Linked DNA regions of Anaeromyxobacter diazotrophicus. The protein of the gene in region 2 interacts with the protein of the main gene of each other region in a pairwise test. Links are inferred from orthologs where the notes say so. Each region holds a gene or a part of one and is shown on either strand. Other genes may lie near its edges. The genes, in order: rho and nusG.

Region 1 (10,750 bases), on a different replicon or contig from region 2:
ACGATGAGCGCGTTCGCCACCTTGTCGGCGGTGACCTTCACCTCGCCGGAGAAGAGCGCCGCGGTGGTGACGCCGGGCGTGCCGCCGGCGCCGGCGGCGGCCTGCACCGGCTGGAACGGCTGCGGCGCGATCCCGGCCGGCGCGCCGGGGGTGCCGCTCTTGCGCGCCGAGGCCTGCCCCTGCGCCAGGGCCGAGAGCGTCTGCGCCAGGTCCTCGGCGGTGGCGTTCCGCATGAAGATGACGTGGATCTGCCCCTCGCCGGAGGTCGGCACGTCGAGCTGGTCGACGAGGTCCTTGACGCGCTGGAAGCTCTTGTCGTCCGCGATGACCACGAGCTTGTTGGTGCGCTCGTCGGCCATGACCTTCGAGATGGAGAGCGCGCCGTCCTCCGCGCCCCCCGGGGCCGGGGCCGGGGCGGGGGCGCCGGGCGTGCCGGTGGCGACGCCGCCGATGACCGGCCGCCGCCCGGGCTTGCCGGCCTGGCCCGGCGTGGCCTGGAACACCTGGTTCACCTTGTCGGCGAGGTCGCGCGCCGCGGCGTAGCGCACCTGGATGAAGCGGATGAGCTCCCCGGAGCCGGGGCGGTCCAGCGCCTCGAGCATGCGCTCGATGCGGCGGATGTTGAGGCCGAGGTCGGTGATGATGAGGACGTCGGGCGGGATGGACTGGATGTCGGCGCCCTGGGGCGAGGTGAAGTTCCCCATGATGCCGCGCAGCTGATCCGGGTCGGCGAACCGCAGCCGGAAGAGCTTCGTGATGGGCTGCTCGGTGGCGGGCGCCACCGACCCGTCGTCGAGGTAGGTGGGGATGGCCGTCTTCTTCGCGTCCGCGATGCGGACGAGCTTGTGGTACCGGCCCGACGGGTAGACGGCGATGTTGTTGGCGGTGAGCGCCGCCAGGAAGGCGGCGTACGCCTCGTCGGCGGTGACGGGGGTCTTGGAGAGCAGCGAGATCTTCCCGCGCGCCACGTCGTCCGTGTACGCGAAGTTGCGGCACGTCCAGCGGCTCGCCTGCTCCAGCACGTCGACGATGTCGGCCTTGTTGAAGGCGAGGAGGAACTTGCCCTCCATCGGCTTGCAGACGCCGTCGGCGTGGGCCGTGCCGCCGGCGGCGCCGGGCGGCGCCACCGCGCCCGCGCCGGCGGCCGTGCCGGCGGGCGCGCCCGGGGTGCTCTGGACGCGCGGGCCGGGGCGGACGCCGCGCGGGGCGGGGGCGGGCGCGGGCAGCTGCGGCTGGGCCTGCTGCGCCTGCTGCTGCGCCTGCAGCGCCGCGCGCGCGGCCGAGGACTGGGCGCCGGGCGACTGCGCCGCGCCGGGCGGCGGCGGGGGAGGAGCGCCGGGGTAGGGCGGGGCGGCGGCGCTCTGCGGACGCGCCAGCGCCGGCACGGCGGCGAGGAGGAGGAGGAGCTTGCGCATGGCGTCTCGGGTCGCGGGCCGCGGTGCTTCACGGACCGGTGACGTTGTACTCCTTGCGGATGACCTGCCCGTTGCGCTCGATCTCGATCGAGATGTGCGGGGTCTCGCGGAGCTTCTGGTAGACCTCCAGCGCCTTGTCGGGCGAGTTCATCTCGTACCCGTTGATGCGCTGGATGACGTCGCCGTTCTCCACGCCGATGGCGGAGTAGAGCGAGCCCGGCTGGATGGAGAAGAGCTTGAAGCCGTTCGCGACGCCGTTCTTGAACGAGGGGACGATGCGCGCCTGGGTGGCGACGTTGTTCAGGTTCGAGAGCGTCTCGTCGATGAACTTCTTCTTCACCTCGTACCGGTTGTCGGCGAGCTTCTTCACGCCCTCGGCGGCGCTGGGGCCGGCGGGCTCCGCCTCCTCCGGGACGCCCGGGCGCGCCAGCGGGCGCGGCGGCGGGGCGCCGGAGCCGTCGCCCGGCTCGAAGTCCACGTACTGCTTCTGCCCGCCGTCGCAGACGATGGCGACCACCTTGACCCCGCTGCCGGTGGCGTCGCGGTCGTCGCGCAGCCGCTCGATGGAGAGGACGGTCGCGCCGAGGAGCTGATCCCCGATGCCGTAGACGCGCGTCTCGCGGGTGTTGAGGTCGGTGATGGAGGCGATGGAGGAGCGCGGGTGGTCGGAGATCACCGCGGCCACGAGCTGGGCGCGCAGGCCGCTCTTCACCGGCGCCGCGTTGCGATCGGCGCAGTTCTGCGGCCCCTGCGGCTGCGCCCCCGCGCCCGCCTCCTGCCCGGCGGCGGGCGCCGCCGGCGGCTTCTGGCCGACCAGCGCGTACAGCCGCTCGGAGTCGAGCCGCGGCGGCGCGACGGGGCGGGCCGCCGCGGAGGGGAGCGCGCTGAGGTCGACCGCCGGGCGCGGGCGGATGACGGCCGCCACCACCGTGTTCACGGTGCGTGCGCAGAGCCACGCCGCCGCGAAGAGCAGCAGCAGGGTGGCCGTCCAGGCGTATTTTCTGAAGAAGAGGTCGAGCATGCGGGGAGCGCCCCGGAGGTGGTGAGCAACGCGCGTGCCAGCGACGGCGGCCGGGGACATCATGCAACGGCCCGCGACGGCTTGCGATTTCTCGTACGCTCGCCCGCGCGGTCCCGACCGCCGCCCGCGGCCTTGTCATTTTGGCAAGGCCGCGCCCGGCGCGCCCCGGGCGCGGCCAAATTGGCAGCGCCTAGGGGACGTCCTGCCCCTGCCCCCCGCCGGGCTCGACGAGCCGCCCGCTCTCGTCGCGATCGAGCTTCCGGTAGATCGTGCGGGCGGCGATGCCCAGGATCTGCGCGGCGAGCGTCTTGTCGCCGTGGGTCTGCCGGAGCGTCTCGCGGATCACGATCTTCTCGACCTCCTCCATCGGCGTGCCGAGGGGGATGGCCAGGGAGCCGGCCGGGGCCGGGGCGGGGGTGCCCGAGCGCGGCCGCCGCACCGCCTCCGGGAGGTCCGTCTCGTCGACCAGCCCACCGCGCGACAGCACCACCGCGCGCTCGACGGCGTGCTCGAGCTCGCGCACGTTGCCGGGCCAGGGCGACGCCTCGAGCGCCGCCAGCGCGGCCGGCGTGAACCCCTCGAGGCTCTTCCCGTGCTTGAGCGAGAGGCGGCGGAGGAAGGTGCTGGCGAGGAGCGGCACGTCCTCGCGCCGCTCCCGGAGCGGCGGCAGCCGGACGGCGATGACGTTGAGCCGGTAGAAGAGGTCCTCGCGGAAGCGGCCCGCGCGCACCTCGGCGGCGAGCTCCTTGTTGGTGGCCGCCACGATCCGCACGTCGACCTGGACCGGCTGCGTGCCGCCGAGCCGCTCCACCACGCCGTCCTGCAGCACGCGCAGGAGCTTGACCTGAAGTCCGGGCGACATCTCGCCCACCTCGTCGAGGAAGAGCGTGCCGCCGTGCGCGCGCTCGAAGCGGCCCTCCTTGCGCGCGGCGGCGCCGGTGAACGCGCCCCGCTCGTAGCCGAAGAGCTCCGACTCGAGGATGGTCTCGGGGATGGCGGCGCAGTTGATGGGCACGAACGGCCCGGCCGCCCGCGGCGACCGGTCGTGGACGAGCCGCGCCGCCAGCTCCTTGCCGGTGCCGCTCTCGCCGCCGAGCAGGACCGTGGCCGCGGTGGGCGCGGCCTGCTCGAGCGCGTTCACGGCGGCGCGGAAGGCGGGGGCGTTGCCGACGAGCGCGCCCGGCGCGGCGGCCGCGCCGAGCCCCGCCAGCTGCGCCTTGAGCGCGCGGTTCTCCGCGACGAGCGACGCCTTCTCGAGCGCCTGCCGCACCGACTTGACGATGGCGTGGCGCTTCACGGGCTTGGTGATGAAGTCGTAGGCGCCGAGCTTCATGGCGGAGACCGCCGCCTCGACGGTGCCGTAGGCGGTCACCAGCACCACCTCGGTCTCGGGCGAGACGGCGCGGGCGGCGCGCAGGAGGGCCTCCCCGCTCATCCCCGGCATCATGAGGTCGGTGACGAGCACCGCCACCTGCTCGCGCCGGAGGACGTCGAGCGCCTCCGCCCCGGAGCCGGCGGTCGCGACCTTCCAGCCCTCGCGCGCGAAGATGCGCGCCAGCGACTCGAGGTTCGAGGGCTCGTCGTCGGCGATGAGGATGAGGGGCTCCACCGGAGCCCTTTATACCGCGCCGCTACGGGCGCCGCGCCGCGCCCGCGTCGGGGGCGGCGGTCCCGGCGTCGCCGGGGGCCGCGCCGGCGGGGGCGGGCTCGACCGACATGGCGGGCGGGACGCGCTGGGTGGGGATCTGCTTCTCGGCGCCCGGGCGCTCCTCCGGGCACCCGGCGAGGAGCGCCAGGGCGGCGAGGCCGGCGAGGCGCGCGGCGAGGGGGGCACGGGGCATGCGCGCTGAGTACAGCGCGGGCGGCGGCGACGCAAGCGCCGGGCGCGCGCCCCGCGAAGACGAAGGCGGCGGCGCCCGCGAGGGCACCGCCGCCTGGGACGACGCGCAGCGGGGTGGCGCTACGCGGTCGGCGTCTCGCCGCCCTCGGCGGCCGGGGCCGCCTCGGGAGCCGCCTCGGCGGGCTTCGCCTCGGCCTTGGGCTTCGGCTTGCCGGCGTTCGCCTTGGCGCGCTTGGCGGCGCGGTTCTCGGAGGCCTCGGCCTTCTTCGGCTCCGCCTTCTTGGCGGGGGCGGCCTTCGCCTCGGCCTTGGCGGGCGCGGCCGGGGTCGCGGCGTAGCGCGTCTTGAAGCGCTCGATGCGGCCGGCGGTGTCCATGATCTTCTGCTTGCCCGTGAAGAACGGGTGGCAGTTGGCGCAGATCTCGATGTGGAAGTCGCCGCGGGTCGAGCGGGTCTCGATGACGTTCCCGCAGGCGCAGGTGACCTTGGCCGGCTTGTAGTCGGGGTGGATGCCTTCGCGCATGGTTCCTTCTCGGAGCGGCCGCTTGCACGGCGAGAGCGCCGTGGTCCGGGCCGCGAGGGGGCGGGATCTAGTCGGTTCGGGCGGTTACGTCAAGGGCGGCGGGGCGCGCCGGGCGGTCCTCGCGGTGCGGGCGGCCGCGGCGGAGGACGAGCGCCCGCCCTACTTGCCGCCGCCGACCATCATCTTGAAGAACTCGTCGTGGTTCTTCACCTGGCGGAACTTGTCGAGCGTGAACTTCATCGCCTCGACGTTGTCGAGCCCGTTCAGGATGGTCTGGCGCAGGATGTAGATCTTGGAGAGCCACGCCGGGGGGAGGAGCAGCTCCTCCTTGCGCGTGCCGCTCTTCGCGATGTCCATGCACGGGAAGATGCGCTTCTCCATCAGCTTGCGGTCGAGCACGATCTCCGAGTTGCCGGTGCCCTTGAACTCCTCGAAGATCACCTCGTCCATGCGGCTGCCGGTGTCGACGAGCGCGGTGCCGATGATGGTGAGCGAGCCGCCCTCCTCGATGTTGCGCGCCGCGCCGAAGAAGCGCTTCGGCTTGTGGAGCGCGTTCGAGTCGACGCCGCCGGAGAGGATCTTGCCCGAGGGCGGGACGACCGAGTTGTAGGCGCGCGCCAGGCGGGTGATCGAGTCGAGCAGGATGACGACGTCCTTCTTGTGCTCGGCCAGCCGCCGCGCCTTCTCGATGACCATCTCCGCCACCTGGACGTGGCGCGTGGCGGGCTCGTCGAAGGTCGAGGAGACGACCTCGCCCTTCACCGTCCGCTCCATGTCGGTCACCTCCTCCGGCCGCTCGTCGATGAGCAGGACGATGAGGGTGACCTCGGGGTGGTTGGTCGTGATGGCGTGCGCGATGTTCTGCAGGAGCACCGTCTTGCCGGCGCGGGGCGGGGAGACGATGAGGCAGCGCTGGCCCTTGCCGATGGGCGCGAAGAGATCGACCACCCGCGTGGTCATCTCGTTCGGATCGTGCTCGAGCCGGAGCCGCTCGGTCGGGTAGAGCGGCGTCAGGTTGTCGAAGAGCACCTTCGACTGGCTCTCCTCCGGCGGCTGCCCGTTGATCGAGTCGACCTTGAGCAGCGCGAAGTAGCGCTCGCCCTCCTTGGGCTGGCGCACCGTGCCGCGCACCGTGTCGCCGGTGCGCAGGTTGAAGCGCCGGATCTGCGAGGGCGAGACGTAGATGTCGTCGGGGCCGGGCAGGTAGCTGAAGTCCGGGCTGCGGAGGAAGCCGAAGCCGTCCGGGAGCACCTCGAGCGTGCCCTCGCCGCCGACCTCCATCTCCTCCTTCTTCTCCTCGGCCACCTTCGACTGCGCCTGGAGGATGGCGAAGATGAGGTCCTGCTTCTTGAGGGCCCCGGCCGCCTCGATGTGGAGCGAGGTCGCGAGCTCGGTGAGCTGCGCCACCTTCATGTGCTTGAGGTCGGTGTGGCTGGGAGAGGCGGCGGGGGCGGCGGGAGCGGCAGCGGGCATGGGACTCGTCCTGAGGGGTGGCGCGCGGGGGACGCGCGGCGCGGATCCGGCTCGGTTCGGTGCGTGCGTGTGCGAGGGAGCTCGCAGCGGGAGAGGCTGAGATTCCTAAGCTTCTGCTCCTGCGCTGTCAACCGGGCGCCCCGCCGCGCGCCGCCGCCATGAGGCCCGGCGGCGGCGGGGGCGAAGGGGGGCGCATGGAGGCGGAGGTCGGTGCCGCTCTCAGACCATGAACTCGGGGCAGGTCCGTGGCTCGGTGGGGCCTGGTGCGCGCGGTACACTCGCGGGCACGGGCCTCCTCCGGGCTCGCGAGGAGCACGGATGCCCGAACAGCGAAGCGCCACCCCTGCCGTGCCGCCGCCCCTCCCCGGGCGGGCGCGGACGCCGGTCCCGACGCTCGTGCCGGCCGTGGCGCTCGCGCCGGCCGCCGCCCCCCCCGCGCCGGCGCCGGCCGCGGCCCCGGCGGTCCGGCCGGCCCCGGCCCCGCTCGCCGCGCCGGCCCCCGTCCCGCCGGCGAGCGCGCCCGCGCTCACCGCGGTGCAGGCGCCCGTCCCCGGGGCGCTGCCCTCCGCCGAGGAGGCGGAGGCGGTGCTGGCGGCGGCGCTCCGCGGCGAGGCCCACCCTGACCCCGACTGGCGCGCCGCGGCCGAGCGCGTCGCGGCCGCGCTCTCGGAGGGGGAGCGCACCGCGCTCACCTCTGGCCCGCTCTCCTTCGACCCCGGCCTCCTGCGCGGCGCGGCGGGGCTGCGCCTCCGGCTCGACCTCGCGGTGGCGCTGGTGCCCACGCGCCCGGACCTCCACGGCGCCGCGCTGCCGGCGCTGCTGGGCGAGGTGGACGCGCTCCTGCTGAAGGTGAAGGTCGCCGGGGCCGACGCGCCGCCCGGTGCCGCCGAGGCGCTCGACCCGGTGCGGCTCGCCCTCGTCGACGGCGGGGTGGCCCTGGCGGGCGCCCTGGCGCGGGTCGGGCCCGCCGCGCCCGCGCCGCTGCCGGCCGCGCCCTTCGTCTCGCCCTCGCGCCCGGCCCCGCGGGTCCTCTCCAACCTGACCGCGGCCGAGGCGGCCCGGACCGAGCGCAGCGGCAAGGGGCTGTGGGTGGCGTTCGCGATCGCGCTGGCGGCGGTCGGGGGCTACCACGGCTGGCAGTTCGCCACGCGCAAGCCGCCGGAGCCCACGCCCACGTTGGCCGGCGCGCCGGCCCACACCTTCGTCGTCCCGGACGGCGCCGGCGGACAGCTGCTGCTCGTCGAGCCGGGCGCGAAGGTGAGCCCCGCCGAGCTGGAGGCGTTCACGGAGCAGGAGCGCGCCAAGGGGAACGTCCTGCGCGCGCTGCCGAGCGGGGGCTGGGTGGTGGAGCCCGCCTCGCAAGTCAAGGAAGGAAAGCCATGAGGTCACCTCGCGCCGCCGCTCATGCCCGCGGCTTCACGCTCATCGAGCTCATGATCGTGGTCGGGATCATCGGGCTCCTGTCCTCGGTCGCGCTCCCGGGCTACCAGAAGTTCCAGCTGCGCTCGCGCGCGGCGGAGCGCAGCATCGTGATGGTGGGCCTCGGCCGCGCCGTGAACGACATCGTCCAGAACCAGCAGCGCGTGCCGCCCGGCCTCGCGGGGGCCTGGAACCCCGCCGCGGTCCCCGGCGTCGGCAAGGGGCGCATCGACTGGAGCATGGCGGGCTGGAACCAGCTCCCGATGCTCATCCAGGGCGACACGTATTACAGCTACTCCTTCGCCATCAACGACCTGACCGCCACCGGCGGGCCGCTCACCATGACCGTGACCGGCGTCGGCGACCTCGACGGGGACGGCGCGACCAGCACGCGCACCATGTCGTATCTGGCGAAGGGCTACAGCTTCCTGCCGGTCTCGGACCTGATCATCGGCTCCGCCGACACCTTCTAGCGCTGGACCTCGCCGGATCCCGTTGCCCGCGCGGCCGCGCCGGGCCATGCTCCACGCGCATGACCGAGCCGAGCGCGGCGGAGCGCGCCGAGGCCCTCCGGGGGCAGCTCCGCGCCGCCGATCACGCCTACTACGTCCTCGACCAGCCGATCCTCTCCGACCCGGAGTACGACCGGCTCATGCGCGAGCTGGCCGCGCTGGAGGCGGAGCACCCCGAGCTCGCCCGCCCCGACTCGCCCACCCAGCGCGTGGGCGGCGCGCCCTCGGAGCGGTTCGGCCGGGTGGTGCACCGCGAGCCGATGCTCTCGCTCGGCAACGTCCAGACCGACGAGGAGCTGGACGAGCTCGACGCGCGCGTCCACCGCCTGCTCGGGCTGCCCGCCGAGGAGCCGGTCCGGTACGTGCTGGAGCCGAAGCTCGATGGGCTGGCGGTGGAGCTCGTCTACGAGGACGGCGCCTTCCTCCAGGGCTCCACCCGCGGCGACGGCGTGAACGGCGAGGACGTCACCCAGAACCTGCGGACGGTGGGGCGGCTGGGCGCGAACCGCGGCATCCCCGCGCGCCTCGCCGGCGCTCCGCGCCGCCTGGAGGTCCGGGGCGAGGTGCTGCTGCAGAAGGAGCACTTCGCCGCCATGAACCAGCTCCTCCTGCGGCAGGGCGAGGAGCCGTTCGCGAACCCGCGCAACGCCGCCGCCGGCTCGCTCCGGCAGCTCGACTGGCGCGTCACCGCCACCCGCCCGCTCTCCTTCATCGCCTACGAGGCGCTGGTGCCGGGCGGCGACGGCGGCGCCCCCTGGCGGCACCACTGGGAGAAGCTCCAGGCGCTGGCGGCCTACGGCTTCGAGACCAACCCCGAGAACCGGCTCTGCCTCGGCATGGGCGAGGTGAAGGCCTACCGCGACCGGATGGCGGACCGCCGCTTCGAGCTGCCCTACGACACCGACGGGGTGGTGGTGAAGGTGGACGACCTCGACTGGCAGCGCCGGCTGGGCGCGGCCTCGAAGTTCCCGCGCTGGGCGGCCGCCTTCAAGTACCCGCCGCAGGAGGAGACCACGCGCGTCCGGCAGATCTGGGCCTCGGTCGGCCGCACCGGGGTCCTCACGCCGGTGGTGGAGGTGGAGCCGGTGCGCCTGTCGGGCGCCACCATCTCGCGCGCGACCCTCCACAACGAGGACGAGATGCGGCGCAAGGACATCCGCGTCGGCGACCTCGTGCTCATCCGGCGCGCCGGCGAGGTGATCCCCGAGGTGGTGAAGTCGATCCCGGAGCGGCGCACCGGCGAGGAGCGGGAGTTCGTCTTTCCCGAGCACTGCCCGGTGTGCGGCGCGCGGGTGGTGCGCGAGGAGGGCGAGAAGGTCTACCGCTGCACCGGCTCGGCCTGCCCGGCGCAGCTCGTCGGGCGGCTCACGCACTTCGCCGGGCGCCGCGCCATGGACGTGGACGGGCTCGGCGAGAAGCTCGCCGCCCACCTCGTCTCGACCGGGCTGGTGAAGGACTTCGCCGACCTGTACGCGGTGCGCTTCGAGGACTGGCAGAAGGCGTTCGGCCGGAACCGGAAGCCGGCCGAGGGCGCGAAGCCGCAGGAGCTCCCCGAGAAGAGCGCCCAGAACATCGTGGCGCAGCTCGAGCGCTCCAAGCAGACCACGCTGCGCCGCTTCCTCAACGCGCTCGGCATCCCGCAGGTGGGCGAGGCGACGGCGGCGACGCTGGCCCGCCACTTCGGCGCCGTCGAGCCGTTCCTCGCCGCGGGCGAGGAGGAGCTCACCGCGGTGCGCGACGTCGGCGAGGAGACCGCGCGCGAGATCCGCGCCTGGACCGGCGAGCCGCAGAACCAGGAGGTGGTGCGCCGGCTGCTCGCGGCGGGCGTCGTCGCCGCGCCCGAGCCGGCCGCGGTGGGCGGCTTCTTCGCGGGCAAGACGGTGGTGCTCACGGGCGCGCTGGCCCGCCGCTCCCGGGACGAGGCCAAGGCGGAGATCGAGCGGCGCGGCGGCAAGGTGGCGGGCTCGGTCTCCAGGAAGACGCACCTGGTGGTGGCGGGCGAGGAGTCCGGGTCGAAGCTCAAGAAGGCGCAGGAGCTGGGCGTGCGGGTGGTCGGCGAGGAGGAGTTCGAGCGGCTGCTCGCCGGGGGGGAGCCATGAGCGGGGCGGCGAAGGAGCGGGTGCGGGTGGTCGTGACGGGCCGGGTGCAGGGCGTCGCCTTCCGCCAGTCGACCGCAGACGAGGCGCTCCGGATCGGCGGGCTCACGGGCTGGGTCCGCAACCGGTCCGACGGCTCCGTGGAGGTGCTGGCGGAGGGGGAGCGCCCGGCGCTGGAGGCGCTCGTGCGCTACTGCCGGCGGGGCCCTCGGCTCGCCCGGGTGGAGGACGTGCAGGCGAGCTGGGAGGCGGCCCAGGGCGGGCTCGCCGCGTTCGACATCGCGTTCTGAAACCTGCTAAAAGCTCGGCCCCCTTTCCCGCGCCCCCTGGCGCCGGGAGCAACCATGGAGCGGGCCACCGGCGGTTCCAACCCGCCGCCCGAGACGACATGGACCGCGACCCCTCCGCCCTCGACGAGCTGATCCTCGCCGCCCAGAAGCCCTCGCGGTACG
Region 2 (10,615 bases):
CGGTTCAGGTACCGGTTCCTACGCCTTGCCGAGCTGGTCCTTGCGAGCGTTCAGGACCTGGGCGAGCTGCTGGCCCGGGGTCCCGATCATCCGCGCGAGCTTGGTGGCCGGCTGGGCGATCATCATCGCGATCGTCCCGCGCAGCTCCTGGAGACCCGGCATCTTCGCCAGGGCCTTCACGCCGTTCACGTCGATGACCTGACCTTCGACCACCGCCGTGCGGATCGCGAAGTTCTCGCGGTCCTTGGCGAAGTCCACCAGGATCTTCGCCGGCGACACCACGTCGTCGTACGACATGATGAGCGCGGTGGGCCCGACGAACTTCTCGACCAGCGGCTCCACCGGCGTGCCCTTGGCGGCACGCTGGGCGAGGGTGTTCTTGACGATCTTGTAGTCGATCTTCGCGTCACGGAACTTCTTGCGGAGACCGGTGACCGTCGCGACGTCGAGCCCCTTCGGCTCGGCGAGGATGGCCGCCTTCGCCTTGGCCATCAGCTCGTGAAGCTGGTTGATGACCTCTTCTTTTTCCGTCCGGTTCAACTGTCCTCACCACCTTTCCGACCGCCCCGCCCCTCGGGGCGGCGACGGTGCACTGGGTCTTCGGACAGGCCGGACGGCCGGTACGCTGACCCCCTGGCCAAGCAGGGGACGCTGAACGTCCCTGAGTCTCGGCGGGTCGGACGCCTTCGCCCGTTTGACCGCCCTCCCCTACGCCTTCTCGCACCCGGGGAGAGCGGGCCCGCTGTCTTGGACCAGGAAACCCCGGCGGCCCCATGCCGCCGGGAGAAGCGATCGCCGGCGGGGAGCGCGCCCCGCCGGCCGCGAAGCCTTACGCGTGGGCGGCGGTGAGCTCGGCGGTGTCGAGCTTGATGCCCGGCCCCATCGTGCAGCTCACGGTCACGTTCTTCACGTAGACGCCCTTGGCGGTCTGCGGCTTCGCCTTGAAGATGATCTCCATGATGGCGTTGAAGTTCGCCTTGAGCTTCTCCGGCTCGAAGGAGGCCTTGCCGAAGGGGACGTGCACGATGCCCGCCTTCTCGACGCGGAACTCCACCTTGCCGGCCTTCTGCTCCTTGACGGCCTTGGCGATGTCCATCGACACCGTGCCGACCTTCGGGTTCGGCATCAGGCCGCGGGGCCCGAGCACCTTACCGAGGCGGCCGACCACGCCCATCATGTCGGGGGTGGCGAGCACCTTGTCGAAGTCCATGAAGCCGCCCTGGATCTTCTCGGCCAGGTCCTCGGCCCCGACGATGTCGGCGCCGGCCTCCTGCGCGTCGCGGGCCTTGTCGCCCTTGGCGAAGACGGCCAGCCGCACCGCCTTGCCCATCCCGTGCGGCAGCACGACCGCGCCGCGCACCACCTGGTCGGCGTGCTTGGGGTCGACGCCGAGGTTGATGGACGCGTCCACCGACTCGTCGAACTTCTTCGAGGCGGTCTGCTTCACGAGGGTCATCGCCTCGTCGAGCTTGTAGCGCCGCTCGCGGTCGACCTTCGCCGCGACCGCCTTGTACTTCTTCGCGATGTGAGCCATGTCGTGTGTCTCCCGGTCCGCGGCCTAGCCGACGACGTCGATCCCCATCGAGAGCGCCGTGCCCTCGACGGTCCGCATGGCGGCTTCCAGCGTGCCGGCGGTCATGTCCTGCATCTTCATCTTGGCGATCTGCTCGACCTGCTTCTTCGTCACCTGCCCGACCTTCTCCTTGCCGGGCTTGTGCGCCCCCGAGCCCTTCTTCTTCTCGGTGTGCAGGCCGGCCGCCTTCTTGAGGAGGACGGCGGCGGGCGGCGTCTTGAGCAGGAAGGTGAACGAGCGGTCCTGGTACACGGTGATGATCACCGGGATGATGAGACCGTCCTTCGCCTGCTGCTGGGTCGCCGCGTTGAACTGCTTGCAGAACTCCATGATGTTGACGCCGTGCTGGCCGAGCGCGGGGCCGACCGGCGGCGCCGGGTTGGCCTTGCCGGCCGGGATCTGCAGCTTGACCTGACCTGTGACCTTCTTCATGGCTGCTCCTCTCGTGGTGTGACGGGCGTTGACGCGCCCTCCCACGCCTGCGGACTACGTCTTCTCCACCTGCATGAAGTCGAGCTCGACCGGGGTCGCCCGGCCGAAGATCGAGACCAGCACGCGGAGCTTGCCCTTGTCGGGCTTGACCTCCTCCACCGTGCCGTTGAAGTTCGAGAACGGCCCGTCGATGACGCGGACCTGGTCGCCGTCCTCGAACTGCACCCGGGGCTTCGGCTTGAGGGTGCCCTCCGAGATCTGGCTGGTGAGGCGCGCCACCTCCTCGTCGCGGACCGCCGGCACCTCGCGCGGGTTCTTCGCGTTGCCGACGAAGCCGGTCACCTTGGGCGTCGACTTCACCATGTGCCAGGTGCCGTCCGCCATCTGCATGTGGACGAGCACGTAGCCGGGGAAGAACTTGCGCTTGGAGGTCTTCTTCTCCCCCTTCACCATCTCCACGACCTGCTCCATGGGGATGAGCACCTCCCCGAAGCACTCGGCGAGCGGCGCCGCCCTGCGGACGGCCTTGCCGTCCTCGAGGTCGTCGAACTCGATCTTGTCCTCGCCGTGCTGGCGGACGTACTCCTCGATCGACTTCTTGACCTTGTTCTCGAAGCCCGAGTAGGTGTGGACGACGTACCACTTCTTCGCCATGTCCCGAATCTCCGTTCCGCTCAGCCGCCCCAGCCTGCCGCCCCTCTAAACGCCGCGGCGGGGCCGACGCCCCGCCACTCGATCCCGCGCTGCGCCCCGGCCCCCGGACCGGCGCGGCCGCCGTCTAGTAGACGAGCGAGCTCAGCTTGGCCCAGACGTAGTCGAAGACGCCGAGGACGATGGCGGCCACGAAGGTGGCGACCACCACCGCGACCGTGGCGGCGCGGGTCTCGCGCAGCGTGGGCCAGGTGACCTTCTTGAGCTCGCTGGCGACCTCGAGCGAGACCGTCCGCACGCGGGTGGCGCGCCAGGCCACCACCGCTGCCGCCACCGCGATGCCGTAGCCGAGGACGGTGGTGAGCGTCCAGTCCTCGCCGAACAGGGCGGGGTCGTTCCAGCGCGCGTAGGAGAAGGCGAGCCCCAGGATCTTCTCCAGGAACACGCCCACGGCGAGCGCGGCCAGCACGAAGAAGATGACCACCATCCTCCTCGGATCGACGCCTGCCTTGCCTTCCGCCGCCATGGTGCCTCGCTTCGGTGCTTCGGGTGGGGTTTGCTGCCGGTGAGTTGGCAGGCCAGGAGGGATTCGAACCCCCAACCCGCGGTTTTGGAGACCGCTGCTCTAGCCGTTCGAGCTACTGGCCTGTGAAGGGTGCGCCGGCCCAGGGGCCGGCGCCGCCGTTACTTCGTCTCCTTGTGACCCTGGTGCTTGCGGCACCGCGGGCAGTACTTGGAGAGCGCGAGCTTCTCCTGCGTCTTCTTCTTGTTCTTGGTGGTCGAGTAGTTCCGCTCTTTGCAGACGGTGCACTCGAGGGTGATGATGCTGCGGTTGCCGGCCATGTGAGTCTCTCGTTTCGCGACGGCGGGGGACGAGCCCCCGCCCTACCAGCGGTTGGCGGGGCCGCTCGGCCCCGCGCCCTTACTGAATGACCTCGGCGACGACGCCCGCGCCGACCGTACGGCCGCCTTCACGGATGGCGAACCGGAGCTCCTTCTCCATGGCGACGGGGGTGATGAGCTCCACCTCCACCGACACGTTGTCCCCCGGCATCACCATCTCCACGCCCTTCGGTAGCGTCATCGTCCCGGTCACGTCCGTCGTCCGGAAGTAGAACTGCGGCCGGTACCCGTTGAAGAACGGCGTGTGACGACCGCCCTCCTCCTTCGTCAGGACGTACACCTCGCCCTTGAACTTCGTGTGCGGCGTGATCGACCCCGGCTTCGCCAGCACCTGACCGCGCTCCACCTCCTCGCGCTTCAGGCCGCGCAAGAGCGCCCCGATGTTGTCGCCCGCCTGCCCCTCGTCGAGCAGCTTGCGGAACATCTCCACGCCCGTCACCACCGTCTTCGCCGTGGGCTTGATGCCGACGATCTCGACCTCCTCGCCCACCTTGATGACGCCGCGCTCCACGCGCCCCGTCGCCACCGTCCCGCGCCCCGAGATCGAGAACACGTCCTCGACCGGCATCAGGAACGGCTTGTCCGTCGCGCGCTTCGGCGTCGGCACGTAGGAGTCGACCGCGTCCATCAGCCGCATGATCGACGGCTCGCCCAGGTCGCCCTTGTCGCCCTCGAGCGCCTTCAGCGCCGACCCCTTCACGATCGGGATCTCGTTCCCCGGGAACTCGTACTTCGTCAGGAGCTCGCGGACCTCCAGCTCCACCAGGTCGAGCAGCTCCTTGTCGTCCACCATGTCGCACTTGTTCAGGTAGACCACGATGTACGGCACGCCCACCTGCCGGGCGAGCAGGATGTGCTCCCGCGTCTGCGGCATCGGGCCGTCCGCCGCCGAGACCACCAGGATGGCGCCGTCCATCTGCGCCGCGCCGGTGATCATGTTCTTCACGTAGTCCGCGTGGCCCGGGCAGTCGACGTGCGCGTAGTGCCGCTTCTCCGTCTGGTACTCCACGTGCGCCGTCGCGATCGTGATGCCGCGCTCCCGCTCCTCGGGGGCCTTGTCGATCTGGTCGTACGCCATGAAGCTCGCCATGCCCTTCGCCGCCAGCACCTTCGTGATGGCGGCCGTGAGCGTCGTCTTCCCGTGGTCGACGTGCCCGATCGTCCCCACGTTCACGTGCGGCTTGTTGCGCTCGAACTTTTCCTTGGCCATGTGCGCTCCCCGGTGTGCGGCGCTGCTCGCTGAAAACTGGAGCCCTCTTCCAGGATTGAACTGGAGACCTCGTCCTTACCAAGGACGCGCTCTACCAACTGAGCTAAGAGGGCCTGTTCCTTTCTCGTGCTGCGTTCTCACTGGAGCGGGAAACGGGATTCGAACCCGCGACATTCAGCTTGGAAGGCTGACGCTCTACCAACTGAGCTATTCCCGCGTGCTTCTCGACTCCTTCAAGGTGACACTGGTGGAGGGGGGTGGATTCGAACCACCGAAGGCGTAAGCCGGCAGATTTACAGTCTGCTCCCTTTGGCCGCTCGGGAACCCCTCCGACTCCTTCTCACTCTCGCCCTGCCCTCCGCCACCCGTGAACTGGAGCTGGCGGTGGGACTCGAACCCGCGACCTGCTGCTTACAAGGCAGCTGCTCTACCAGCTGAGCTACGCCAGCCCGAACCCGGCACCCGCGCGGCGCGGCCGCCACCACCGCCGAGAACAGATCCGTGCCGCCCTACGACCCACGTAGAGCGGCGGTTTCTAGCCCCCCTGCCCGCCCTTGTCAAGCGCGAGGTGCCGCAGGATTTTTCGCGCGGCCGCGCTGCCGCAGGACCTCGTAGAGCGCGATGGCGGCGGAGGCCGAGGCGTTGAGGCTGCCCACCTTTCCCTGCATCGGGATGCGCGCCACGCGGTCGCAGGTGCGCCGCACCAGCGGCCTCACTCCGCCCCCTTCCGAGCCGATGACGAGCGCGGTCGGCACGGTGAGGTCCACCTCGGCGATGGACTCCTCGGCGGCGGCGTCGGTGGCCACCGTCCACACCCCCGCCTCCTTGAGCCGCTCCAGCGCCTGGGCGAGGTTCGTGACGCGGGCCACCGGGCAGTGCTCGACGGCGCCGGCCGACGCCTTGGCGGCGGCGGGCGTCACCCCGGCGGCGCGGTCCTTGGGGATGACCACCCCGTGCGCGCCGAGCGCGTGCGCCGAGCGGATGACCGCGCCCAGGTTCTGCGGGTCCTCGATGCCGTCCAGCACCACCAGCAGCGGGGGCGCGCCGGCCGCCCGGGCGGCCTCGAGCAGCTCGTCGAGCTCGCGGTAGCGGTAGTCCGAGACCACCGCCACCACGCCCTGGTGGCGGTCCGTCCCGGCCAGGCGGTCGAGCTTGTCGCGCGGCGCCTCGCGCACCTTCGCCCCCCGCGCGCGGGCGGCCTCGGCCAGCTCGGACAGGGCGCGGCTCCGCTCGCCGCTGGTCAGCCACAGCTCGGCCGGCACGTCGCCGCCCGCCCGCAGGAGCTCGCGGACGGGGTTCACCCCGTAGAGGGTCCTCACCTCACGGTGACCGGGATGGGCACGGTGCGCGTCTGCTTCACGCAGGCCTGGTCGCTGCAGATGAAGAAGTCGACGTTGGCCTTCGCCTCCTGCACCCCCGCCGCCGAGGCCACGAAGGGCGCCTCGAAGCGCGGCGCGTCGGCCTTGGCGTCGACGGCGTCGCGCCGCCCCAGCTCGCTCTTCTCGAGCTTCAGCACCGGCGGCGCCTCGAACCGGATCTTGAGCGGCGCCTGCGGGTGGACGTGCCAGCCGGGCGCGGTGGGGCGGATCACCACCACGAGCTTGCCGGGCTGGCCCGCCTGCACCGCGGCGGTCGAGGCGGACGTGTCGAGCGCGTAGGCGCGGGCGGCCTCGGCGCCCGGGTCGGCGGCCAGCGCGGGCGCGGCGAGCGCGCAGAGCGCGGCCAGGGCGAGCGGGCGGAGCGAACGCATGGGCAGGACCTCCATCTGCGCTTCCATAGCAGAGACGGCCCGGGGACCCCAACTATTCACGGCAGCTGGGCCCGCCGGGGCGCCGCGCCGCGCCGGCCGCGGGCGAGCCCCAGCGGCGCCGGGCGGGCCGCGCGGAGCTCCTCGGCCCGCGCCACGATCGCGGCCGCGACGTCCACGCCGCACGCCTCCTCCGCCTCGCGCAGCCCGGGCGAGCTGTTCACCTCGAACACGAGCGGGCCGCCCTTCACCTCGAGCATGTCGACGGCGCACACCTCGAGGCCCACCACCCGCGCCGTCTCGACGGCCACCCGCGCGTCCTCCAGCGGCAGCCGGCACGCCTCGATGCGCGCGCCCCGGGCCAGCGTGCGCGCGAAGCGGCCCGCGCGCGGCCGGCGCCGCAGCGCCGCCACCACCCGGCCGCCCACCACGAAGGCGCGCAGGTCGCGGCCGCGCGCCCCCTTCACGTACTGCTGCACCACGATGTTCTGCCCGAGGCCCAGGATCGCCTCCAGCGCGGCCTCGAGCGAGGGCAACGACTCGCAGATCATGAGCCCGGTCTTCTCGCTCTGCGCGACCAGCTTCACCAGCACCGGCAGGCCCCCGACGTGCTTCACCATGTCCTTCAGGCCGGAGGCGTCGCTCGCCATGACCGTGAGCGGCACGCCGATGCCGCGCCCGGCGAGGAGCTGCAGGCAGCGCATCTTGTTGCGGGAGGCGGAGATGCCCTGCGCCGAGTTGAGGACGGTCACCCCGAGCAGCTGCAGCTGGTTCACCACCGCCAGCCCGTACTGGTTCACGGAGAGCGCGATGCGGGGGATGACCACGTCGGTGCGCGGGAAGGGCGCGCGTCGGTGGTACAGCGCCGGAGCCGTGCCGCCGAGCCCCATCTCGACCTGCACCGGGTCGAGCACGCGCGCGCGGTGACCGCGCGCGCGCGCCGCCTCGACGAGCCGCCGGGTGGTGTAGATGGCGCTGGAGCGGCTGAGGATGGTGAGGTGCACCGCCGGATGGTAGGGCCGCCGGGGCGGCGGCGCCAGCGCGCGCTCGCGGCGCCGGCGCGGGCCGCGGGTCCCGCGCCGGGGCGCTCCGTCAGGCGGCGGGGGGGCGGCCCACCTGCCGCGCCGCCTGCTTGCGGTCGGCCAGCGCGCGCAGCGTGTTCCCCACCAGGGCCAGGAACTCGCCGAAGAACCGCTCGAACCGGCCGATCTCGTCGTCGTTCGTCGCCACCACCGCCGCCCCGACGCCGTAGTCGCCGCCGGCGAGCCGCACCGACAGGTCCTCCATGGTCCCGGTCATGCGGCGCAGGCGGCCGAAGATGAGGCGCTCCACCAGCAGGAAGATGAGGCCGCAGGCGACGAGGGCGAGGGCCACCACGAAGGCGAGCGCCTGCACCAGGCTGGCGCGCATCCCCGCGTTGAGGGCGCTGATGTCGTGCCGCACCACCAGCCCGCCCACCACCGTGCCCGAGGCGTCGCGCACCGGCACCACGCCGCGGACGAAGGCGGCGCCGCCCCGGCCCTCCTCGCTGAGGATCTGGCTGGCGCCGCCGCCGCCTGCGATGGCCGACGCGTCGACGATGGGGTCGGCGGTCGTGCTGTTCACCACCACCACCTCCGGCCAGTCGTCCCAGCCGTTGCGCTCCGCGCCGCGGGTGCGCGCCCACTCGCCCTGGTCGATGAAGCGCTTCGCGATGAACATGGCGAAGTCGTTCCCGGTCTGCGCCTTCATCTTGCCGAGGAAGTGCTGGATGCCCTCCCCGAGCTCCATGTACCCGATGAGCTTGCCGTCGACGACGAACGGCCGCCCCACGCGGAGGGCGAACTCGCTCTTGCCGAGCTCCTTGCCGGCCGAGGTCTCCTGCCGCGCCATGGCGCGGAGGAGGCCCTGCCGCTCGATCACGTCCCCGAACTTGGCCGGGAGGTGAGGGCGGAAGAACATCTTGCGGGTCTCGGGCTCGACGAAGTTCCAGTGCCCGATGCCGTGCTCCGCCTTGAGCGCGTGGTGGATGGGCGCGGTCACGGCGGCGAGCCGCTCGCGGTCCTTGGCCGCGAACGCCTCCCGGATGGCCGGGTTGAGGACGAGGGTGTCGAGCACGGTCGAGAGCTTCTCGACGTCGTTGCGCTCGAGGTCCTCGTAGGCGGTGGAGGCGGAGCGGAGCGCGTCCTCGGAGGCGCTCCGGACGGCCCGCGCGTAGAGCGCGCGCACGAGCCCGGCGCTGGCCAGCCCGGAGGCGCTCAAGATGAGGACCACGGACACGACCAGCTTCACGCGGATGGAGAGGCTCTTCATGGGGTGGGATCTCCGGCACGGAAGGGCTGGCCCAGCACGGCGGTCGCGGCCGCCTCGAGCTTCTTCAGCTTGTCGGGGTCGTCGGGGCTGTCGGGGTCGACGAGGTCGAGCGCGAAGCCCGCCTTGAGGGCGATCTGTCCGCGCAGCTTGAAGCGGTCGCCGCCGCTCCGCAGGATGAGCTCGTCCACGCGCTGGACCGCGCGGTGGAGCGCCCCCGCGCCGGGGCGGCCGGGGCGCTCGCGCACGGCGCGCTCGAGCTTCTTGACCACGCTCGAGGCCGACATGGTGAGGAACGGCAGGTTGATGCTGGGCGCGCACAGGAAGAGGAGCTGACCGCCGCCCTCGAGCCCCTTCACCACCACCCGCGCGCCGGCGAAGCGGAAGTCGGCCAGCGCCGCCTTGCCCACCGCCGCCTCCAGGCCGGGGGCGCGCGCCGCCAGGACCGCGGCCGCGCGCTCGGCCTGCGCCGGGTCCACCGCCGGTGGGAAGGCCTGGGCGAGGAGCTGCCCCTCCCCGTCGCAGAGGAGGCTCCCCACCACCCCGGGGACCGCGTTGAGCTGCGCCAGGAGCTCGTGCATGGCCACCCCTCCCCGTTCAGCGGCCCTTGACGAGGGCGGCGCGCACGCCGGCCTCGACGGAGCCCAGCTCGTGATCGGCCCGGACCACCACCGCCAGCGACTGCGCCTTGCCCGCCAGCAGGAGCAGGTGCCGGCGCGCGCCCTGGACGGCGACCGAGCGGAGCTCGCCCGCCTGGAACAGCGCGCCCAGCTCGGCGGCCATCATCGCGACGTAGCAGGCCTGACCCGCCACGACCTCCGCCTCGTAGCCGCCCTCGCTGGCGCGCTTGCCGTCCCGCGTGACCAGCACCGCCTCCGCCACCCCGGGCACCCGGCGCGCCGCCTCGACGGCGGCGCTCGCCCCGCCTGCGGCCGCGGGCGGCGGCGCGGCCGCGGGGGCGCGCCCGGAGCGCCGCTCGTCCACCACGCGCAGCGCGTCGATGAGGAGGTGCTCGCAGCTCTTGTGGAGGGTGCGCCGGGCGGCGACCACGTTCGGCTCGACGCTGAACCGGCCGCGCGGCCAGGCCAGGATCTCGCGGAAGGCCTCCTCCCCGACCAGCTCGCCGCGCTCGGCGTGCACGATCTCGCCGTCGCGGAAGAAGATGACGCCCAGCGCGCCCTCGTGCTCGATGCGGAAGCAGCCCGAGAAGCGGTTCTGCGCGTTGAGCTGGAGCAGATCGGACAGGCCGAGGCCCGCCACCCCCCCCTCGAAGCCATCGGCGGCCCGGCCCACCGCGTCGTCTGCGAGCGTCATGTCCCGATCTCCCCGGACGCGATGATAGACGGGTTTGCCTCACCGTGAAGGAGGGCGCGGGGCCACGCGACAACGGGACTCAGTGGGTGCACGTCGCACCTCACCCCACCCGGTGCGTCGCGCGCGACGCACCAGACGCAGGAACGCCCGCGATCCGGGTGGACCGCGGGCGTTCCCAGCGCTCCGGCGCCGCGGGGGCGTCAGACCTGCTTGTACTCGGCGTCGACGACGTCGTCCTTCTTGCCGGCCCCACCCTCCGGCGGCGGCGGCTGCTGCGGCCCGCCGTCGGCGCCCCCAGCGGCGGCGCCCGCCGTCTTGTAGAGCTCCTCGGCCGCCTTGTGGCTCGCCTTCTCGAGGCGCTCGACCGCCGCCTTGACCTCCTCGGCGGAGCCCTTCTCGCGCACCTCGTGGACCTTCTTCACCGCCTCCTCGATCTCGCTCACCGTCGCCGCGGCCAGCTTCTCCTTGTTGTCCTTGACGAGCTTCTCCATCTGGT

What was found.
Region 1: the proteins of nusG (region 2) and rho interact in binary tests that used the Escherichia coli proteins (3 or more experiments, as listed by UniProt). The link is inferred for Anaeromyxobacter diazotrophicus from one-to-one orthologs.

Annotation. Positions count from the first base shown.
Region 1 is NZ_BJTG01000001.1:362,813-373,562, reverse strand. Bases 4,115-7,114 are described here. They hold rho (transcription termination factor Rho), read right to left. Parts: upstream 6,272-7,114; coding sequence 4,958-6,271; downstream 4,115-4,957. Other genes in these bases: HWY08_RS01650 (hypothetical protein), read left to right, coding at 6,590-7,114; rpmE (50S ribosomal protein L31), read right to left, coding at 4,397-4,798; HWY08_RS01665 (hypothetical protein), read right to left, coding at 4,115-4,277. In the rest of the region: type II secretion system secretin GspD, read right to left, coding at 1-1,415; type II secretion system protein GspC, read right to left, coding at 1,444-2,436; HWY08_RS01670 (sigma-54-dependent transcriptional regulator), read right to left, coding at 2,627-4,045; more of HWY08_RS01665, read right to left, coding at 4,068-4,114; more of HWY08_RS01650, read left to right, coding at 7,115-7,654; HWY08_RS22140 (pilin), read left to right, coding at 7,651-8,163; NAD-dependent DNA ligase LigA, read left to right, coding at 8,223-10,301; HWY08_RS01635 (acylphosphatase), read left to right, coding at 10,298-10,588; HWY08_RS01630 (TIGR03960 family B12-binding radical SAM protein), read left to right, coding at 10,687-10,750. UniProt on the Escherichia coli protein: Facilitates transcription termination by a mechanism that involves Rho binding to the nascent RNA, activation of Rho's RNA-dependent ATPase activity, and release of the mRNA from the DNA template.
Region 2 is NZ_BJTG01000004.1:313,914-324,528, reverse strand. Bases 860-3,724 are described here. They hold nusG (transcription termination/antitermination protein NusG), read right to left. Parts: upstream 2,660-3,724; coding sequence 2,060-2,659; downstream 860-2,059. Other genes in these bases: tuf (elongation factor Tu), read right to left, coding at 3,579-3,724; rpmG (50S ribosomal protein L33), read right to left, coding at 3,341-3,499; secE (preprotein translocase subunit SecE), read right to left, coding at 2,784-3,182; rplK (50S ribosomal protein L11), read right to left, coding at 1,559-2,005; rplA (50S ribosomal protein L1), read right to left, coding at 860-1,534. Outside these bases: rplJ (50S ribosomal protein L10), read right to left, coding at 19-540; more of rplA, read right to left, coding at 830-859; more of tuf, read right to left, coding at 3,725-4,769; 23S rRNA (guanosine(2251)-2'-O)-methyltransferase RlmB, read right to left, coding at 5,327-6,088; HWY08_RS10070 (hypothetical protein), read right to left, coding at 6,085-6,519; HWY08_RS10065 (ATP-grasp domain-containing protein), read right to left, coding at 6,576-7,520; HWY08_RS10060 (cache domain-containing protein), read right to left, coding at 7,609-8,808; HWY08_RS10055 (roadblock/LC7 domain-containing protein), read right to left, coding at 8,805-9,386; HWY08_RS10050 (DUF4388 domain-containing protein), read right to left, coding at 9,403-10,119; molecular chaperone DnaK, read right to left, coding at 10,320-10,615. UniProt on the Escherichia coli protein: Part of the processive rRNA transcription and antitermination complex (rrnTAC). The complex forms an RNA-chaperone ring around the RNA exit tunnel of RNA polymerase (RNAP).